DNA from 2 places in the Pseudescherichia sp. L3 genome. Region 2 is predicted to be linked to the other one. Evidence: predicted binding sites of a transcription regulator. Region 2 holds the regulator's gene; the other holds the start of a gene.

Region 1 (3,347 bases), 830 kb from region 2:
ATCAGGTTGATCATCACCGACGGGGCATTGACTACCGGCTTCGGCAGCGGCAGGTCGGTAATCGCGCGCAGGTGCAGTTCAAACTGGCTGATCGACGCGCCATTTTGCGTCCAGTGGCCGCTATTGTGTACGCGCGGAGCCAGCTCGTTAATCAGCAGGCCGCCAGGGGTCACAAAGCACTCCATCGCCATCACACCGACGTAGCCCAGCTCTGCCATGATCGCGCCCAGCATCGCTTCGGCCTGTGCCTGCTGCTCAGCGTCGGCCAGCGGGAAAGCGACGCTGGTGCGCAGGATCCCGTCCTGATGCAGGTTATGGGTCAGAGGATAGAACACGGTGCTGCCGTCGTGGCCGCGTGCGCCAACCAGCGACACTTCGCCGCTAAAGTTAATCCCCTGCTCGACGATGCACTCCCCGTAGCACTCCGCTGGCAGCGTTTCGGTTTCACCGGCACGCAGACGCCACTGGCCCCGGCCATCATAGCCGCCGACCCGGCGCTTAACAATCGCCAGCTCACCCAGGGAGTCAAACACCGCTGGCCACTCGTCGGCGCTGGCCAGCAGCTGCCACGGCGCGGTCGCCAGTGAGAGACGGTCAAAGAGCTGCTTTTGGGTAAGGCGGTCGGCAATAATCGGAAAGACGTCGCGATTAACAAACGCCGGATGACGTGCCAGCTCGCGGGTCAACGCCGTTTCCGGCCAGCGCTCAATCTCAGCGGTGATCACGCTCTGCGCAAAGGGTACAGCTTCCGGCTCGTCGTCCAGCCCCACTGGCCAGACGGCGATGCCTAGCGGCTCACCCGCCTGACGCAGCATTCGGCCTAGCTGGCCGTTACCGAGAACGCATACCTGCTTCATGCCGCACCTCGCGGATCCGGATTATCCAGCACGTCGTCGGTCTGGGCTGTACGCCACTCTGCCAGACGCTGATGCAGATCCCGGTCGTGGGTAGCAAGGATCTGCGCTGCCAGCAGCGCCGCGTTGGCGGCTCCGGCTTTACCAATCGCCAGCGTTCCGACGGGAATACCGCGCGGCATCTGAACGATAGAGTAGAGGCTATCGACCCCGCTGAGCGCCGCGCTCTGCACCGGAACACCCAGCACCGGCACCAGGGTTTTGGCTGCGATCATGCCCGGCAGATGCGCCGCGCCGCCTGCACCAGCAATAATCACCTGATAGCCATTCTGCTCTGCGCCTTCGGCGAAGCTGAACAGTTTATCCGGGGTGCGGTGGGCAGAAACGACTTCAACATGGTAGGGAACATGCAGGATATCGAGGACTTCAGCGGCGAACTGCATGGTTGCCCAGTCACTTTTGGACCCCATCACGATGGCGATACGTACCGGATTATTGCTCGAAGACATGCGTCTAAAAACTCCTGTGGATGTGCGGCATAGCGCGTAACAGGGCACAGAGAATAGCATGGAAATAACGCAAGGAAAACGGTTGCGCAGCTAACATTGCGGGCAAAATGGCTAAGCCATTAAAAGGAAAAAGCGATAAGTTCGACCTGATGAGGGGTAACTTTGATCATCGAGCCTTCGCTATGCCAGGCCCCTAATACGCAGCGAAAAGCCGGTTCGCCGTTGGCGGTCAGCTCGTGCACTGCCGGGCGGTGAGTATGGCCATGGATAAGCCACTGTACCTTATGGCGTTCCAGCGCATGGCTCACTGCCTGCTGGTTCACATCCATAATGGTGAGCGATTTGCTGCTGTTGGCCGCTTTGCTGTCGGCGCGCATCTTCGCGGCCACCTTATGGCGGATAAACAGCGGCAGGGCGAGAAACAGCGTTTGCAGCCAGGGCTGGTGAACCTTCGCGCGAAACGCCTGATAGCCCGCGTCGTCGGTGCAGAGGGTATCGCCGTGCATAATCAGCACCCGGCGACCGTAGAGGTCGAGCACCACCTCTTCCGACAGCAGGGTCATGCCGCTCTCGCGAGCGAAGCGCTTGCCCAGCAGGAAGTCACGATTGCCGTGAATAAAGTAGCAGGGGACGCCGCTGTCGCTTAGCGCCTTGAGAGCGGCCGCGATCTGCTGATGCAGGGGATTAGGATCGTCGTCGCCAATCCAGGCTTCAAAGAGATCGCCAAGAATATAGAGTGCATCGGCTTCCCGCGCCGTACCGGCCAGAAAACGCAGAAAACCGGCGGTGATCGCCGGTTCTTCTGTACACAGATGGAGATCTGCGATGAAAAGCGTCGCCACGATTACTCGCTGACGGTCACGTTTTCGATGAGCACGTCTTCTTTAGGAACGTCCTGGTGCATGCCGCTACGACCGGTAGAGACCGCTTTGATTTTGTCGACTACGTCCATACCTTCAACCACTTCGGCGAATACGCAGTAGCCCCAGCCCTGCATGTTTTCACCGCTGAAGTTCAGGAAGTCGTTGTCTGCCACGTTGATAAAGAACTGGGCGGTAGCAGAGTGCGGTGCCTGGGTACGGGCCATCGCCAGCGTGCCACGGGTGTTTTTCAGGCCGTTGTTCGCTTCGTTTTTGATCGCGTCTTTGGTTGCTTTCTGATTCATGCCCGGCTCAAAGCCGCCGCCCTGGATCATAAAGCCGTTGATAACACGGTGGAAAATGGTGTTGTTGTAGAAACCTTCGCGGCAGTAGTCCAGGAAGTTCTTAACAGTTTCAGGCGCTTTGTCATCGAAAGTTTTGATTACGATATCGCCGTGATTAGTGTGGAAAGTAACCATTTTTGCATCCTGTTCCGGTAGTGTAGAGCATCGACCCAGCTGTGGGTCACGTATAGTCGCCTGTTATAGCATAACCGCAAGGTTCGATCACCTTGCAAAGGGTGCTGCTTCGGTTATCAATTATGGGTATCATACTGAGTTCATTCTCCACACACGTCTCAACGGAATCTTTGATGCTAAAAATTTATAACACCCTGACGCGCCAAAAAGAGGAATTTAAACCTATTCATGCCGGGAAGGTTGGCATGTACGTGTGTGGTATCACCGTTTACGATCTCTGTCATATCGGCCACGGCCGGACCTTCGTCTCCTTTGACGTGGTCGCGCGCTACCTGCGTTTCCTCGGCTATGAGCTGAAGTACGTGCGTAACATCACCGATATCGACGACAAGATCATCAAACGCGCTAACGAAAATGGCGAGAGCTTTGTCGCGCTGGTGGATCGCATGATCGGCGAGATGCACGCTGATTTCGACGCCCTGAATATCCTGCGTCCCGACAGCGAGCCGCGCGCCACCCACCATATTCACGAAATCATCGAGATCACCGAGCGCCTGATCGAACGCGGCCATGCCTACGTGGCTGACAACGGCGACGTGATGTTCTCCGTGCCCACCGATCCTAACTACGGCAAGCTGTCGCGCC
Region 2 (3,347 bases):
TCGAACGACGTCATCGGGATGTCGTGTTGACCCCTGCCGGCAGCTGGTTTTTGCAGGAGGGGCGGTCTGTCATCAAAAAAATGCAGGTCACCCGACAGCAGTGTCAGCAGATAGCCAACGGCTGGCGCGGGCAGCTTGCCATTGCCGTCGATAATATTGTGCGTCCCGAACGCACCCGGCAGATGATCGTCGACTTCTACCGCCACTTTTCAGACGTGGAGCTGCTGGTGTCGCAAGAGGTGTTTAATGGCGTCTGGGATGCGCTGGCCGATGGGCGCGTAGAGCTGGCTATCGGTGCGACTCAGGCCATACCTGTAGGCGGGCGCTTTGCCTTTCGCGATATGGGGATGCTCAACTGGCGCTGCGTCGTGGCCGCTCATCACCCGCTGGCGGGCAGGGGTGGCCCGCTGAGTGACGATCTCCTGCGCGGCTGGCCGTCGCTGGTGTGGGAAGATACTTCCCGGCTGCTGCCCAAGAGGATCACCTGGCTGCTGGACAACCAGCGGCGAATGGTGGTGCCGGACTGGACCTCTTCAGCAGAGTGTCTGAGCGCCGGACTGTGCATCGGTATGGTGCCGGGCCATTTTGCACGGCCGTGGCTCGATCGCGGTGAGTGGGTGGAGCTCCAGCTGGAAGAGCCGTTTCCAGATGCAGCATGCTGCCTGACCTGGCAGCAAAACGACAACTCGCCCGCGCTGGGCTGGCTGCTGGACTACTTAGGCGATAGCGAAACGCTTAATCGGGAGTGGCTGCGAGAGCCGGAGTGATCGGCTCCCGCAGGTTTTATCGCGGCGGGATCTTAACGGCGATAGTCGCGGAAGGGACCGTCAGCGACCGAGCGGCGCTCGATCAGCCGAGGATGAACCTCAATCGACTGTGACTCTTCACGCTTATTCACAATGCGGTCCATCAGCATATTAAAGGCGGTTTCCCCCAGCGAGTCTTTGGGCTGGTGGATGGTGGTCAGCGCAGGGGTGAAGAACCGGGCGTTACGCACGTTATCATAGCCGATCAGCGATACATCCTGCGGCACGCGCAGGCCCATCTCGTCGACGGCGCAGAGCGCACCCATTGCCATCACATCGCCGCCGCAGAACACGGCAGTAGGGCGGTGCGGCTGAGAGAGGATCTGCTGCATCGCCCGGTAGCCGGACTCGGGTTCAAAGTCGCCCTGCACAATCCAGTTTTCCGGCACGCTGATCAGCGCCTCTTCCATGGCTTTCATAAAGCCAGCCAGACGACCCGCGCCGGTGTTGCGCTCAAGCGGGCCAGGGATCACACCAATCTCACGATGGCCGCGCTCGACCAGGTAACGGCCAGCCATATACCCGCCTTCGAAGGCGTTATCGATCACCGAGTCGGTAAAGTCTGCTTTTGCCTCGCCCCAGTCCATGACGACCATGGGAATATGGCGATACTCCTCCAGCATGCTGAGCAGCGGGGCGGGGTATTCAGAGCACATCACCAGCAGGCCATCGACGCGCTTTTGCGCCATCATCGACAGATAGGCACCCTGCTTCTCCAGGTTGTTCCAGGCATTACCCAGGATAAGGGTATAGCCTTTCTGGAAGCAGTTTTTCTCTACCGCTTCGATAATCTCGGCAAAGTAGGGCGCTTCGCTGCTGGTCGCCAGCAGGCCAATCGATTTGGTATGGTTAACCTTCAGGCTGCGGGCCACGGCGCTGGGTGAGTAGTGCAGCTCTTTAATAGCTGCCCACACCGCATTACGCGTCTCTTCTGCCACAAAGCGGGTTTTGTTAATAACATGTGATACGGTTGTGGTGGAAACGTTTGCTCGTTTCGCTACGTCTTTTATAGTTGCCATTCAATGTCACTCCAAACCACGACGTAAGCTCCTGAAAATAGTGTAGGTAAACGTTTGCCTCTACTCAGCCTGCACGCAACGTTTGGAGATGCGATTCGCCGGGAAAACGACACGGAACGTCAGGAGGGGTCTATGGCCGGTACGCGAATAAATTTAGCGTGGAATTTTGTCTTATCTTGATGAAAAGGGGAAGCGTTAAAACGCATATCACCCCAAATCAAAGAAGATTTTTGCCCATAAATGTGTAAAAATGCGCAGGCTCACTTTTTGTGGGGTAATAAGAATGGAGAGAAATTGATGAGTGCAGATCTGAAGTTTTCCCTGATGACCACCGTTGTTGTGCTGGGCCTGATTGTTGCGGGTGCGCTGACCGCTGCGTTAAATTGATTCAGCATGGGGGAGGGGCCTCTCTCCCTCTGTTTAATGTCGACCTTTTCCCCGCCCAATTGTTATCAAAATGGCAATAAACTTTTGTTAGTTTGATAACTTCTGTTTTTTTGTGATAAATGTCATGCTTTTGGCTTCTGTGACGGTGTCGCCTGTCGACACGGCAATTCTGGAGTCAAAATATGAAAATCAACTTTCCCCTGCTGGCCCTGGCGATTGGGGCATTTGGCATCGGTACCACCGAGTTCTCCCCGATGGGCCTGCTGCCGACGATCGCTCGTGGGGTAGATGTCTCTATACCGGCAGCGGGGATGCTTATTAGCGCCTATGCCATTGGCGTGATGGTGGGTGCGCCGCTGATGACGCTGCTGCTCTCCCATCGCGCGCGTCGTAGCGCGCTGATCTTCCTGATGGCCATCTTTACCCTGGGCAACGTGCTGTCCGCACTCTCTCCTGACTACACCACCCTGATGCTGTCGCGGATTCTCACCAGCCTTAATCACGGGGCCTTCTTTGGGTTGGGATCGGTGGTGGCAGCCAGCGTTGTGCCCAAAGAGAAGCAGGCCAGCGCGGTGGCTACCATGTTTATGGGGCTGACCATCGCCAACATCGGCGGCGTGCCGGCGGCGACATGGCTAGGTGAAACCATCGGCTGGCGAATGTCGTTTCTTGCCACGGCGGGCCTCGGTGTGATCTCGATGCTGAGCCTGTTCTTCTCTCTGCCAAAAGGCAGCGCCGGGCAGCGTCCGGATGTACGCAAAGAGCTGGCCGTGCTGGTACGTCCCCAGGTGCTGTCGGCTTTACTGACCACCGTGCTCGGCGCGGGGGCAATGTTTACGCTCTATACCTACATCGCACCGGTACTGCATGAGATTACCCATGCCACGCCGTTGTTTGTTACTGCCATGCTGGTGCTGATTGGGGTCGGTTTCTCCATCGGCAACTATCTGGGCGGCAAGCTGGCGGATCGCTCTGTAAACGGTACCCTTAAAGGTTTTTTCCTGCTGCTGATCGTTATCATGCTGGCAATCCCGCTGCTGGCACGTAACGAGCTGGGTGCGGCGGTGAGCATGGTCATCTGGGGTGCAGCGACCTTTGCCGTGGTGCCACCGCTGCAAATGCGCGTGATGCGCGT

What was found. Region 2 encodes PurR, which represses purine synthesis genes. Its sites were predicted from a motif close to CANGCAAACGTTTGCNTG; they were not measured.
Region 1: a site for PurR is predicted at 1,435-1,452, ahead of purE (5-(carboxyamino)imidazole ribonucleotide mutase). Genes of this name have one in related genera too.

What each region holds. Positions count from the first base shown of each region.
Region 1 is NZ_JANKYC010000001.1:215,745-219,091, forward strand. It holds gene purK (5-(carboxyamino)imidazole ribonucleotide synthase) at 1-857, opposite strand, end outside; gene purE (5-(carboxyamino)imidazole ribonucleotide mutase) at 854-1,363, opposite strand; gene lpxH (UDP-2,3-diacylglucosamine diphosphatase) at 1,483-2,205, opposite strand; gene ppiB (peptidylprolyl isomerase B) at 2,208-2,702, opposite strand; gene cysS (cysteine--tRNA ligase) at 2,876-3,347, shown strand, end outside.
Region 2 is NZ_JANKYC010000001.1:1,042,734-1,046,080, forward strand. It holds gene punR (DNA-binding transcriptional activator PunR) at 1-767, shown strand, start outside; gene purR (HTH-type transcriptional repressor PurR) at 800-1,825, opposite strand; gene NR795_RS05135 (YnhF family membrane protein) at 2,123-2,212, shown strand; gene NR795_RS05140 (MFS transporter) at 2,395-3,347, shown strand, end outside.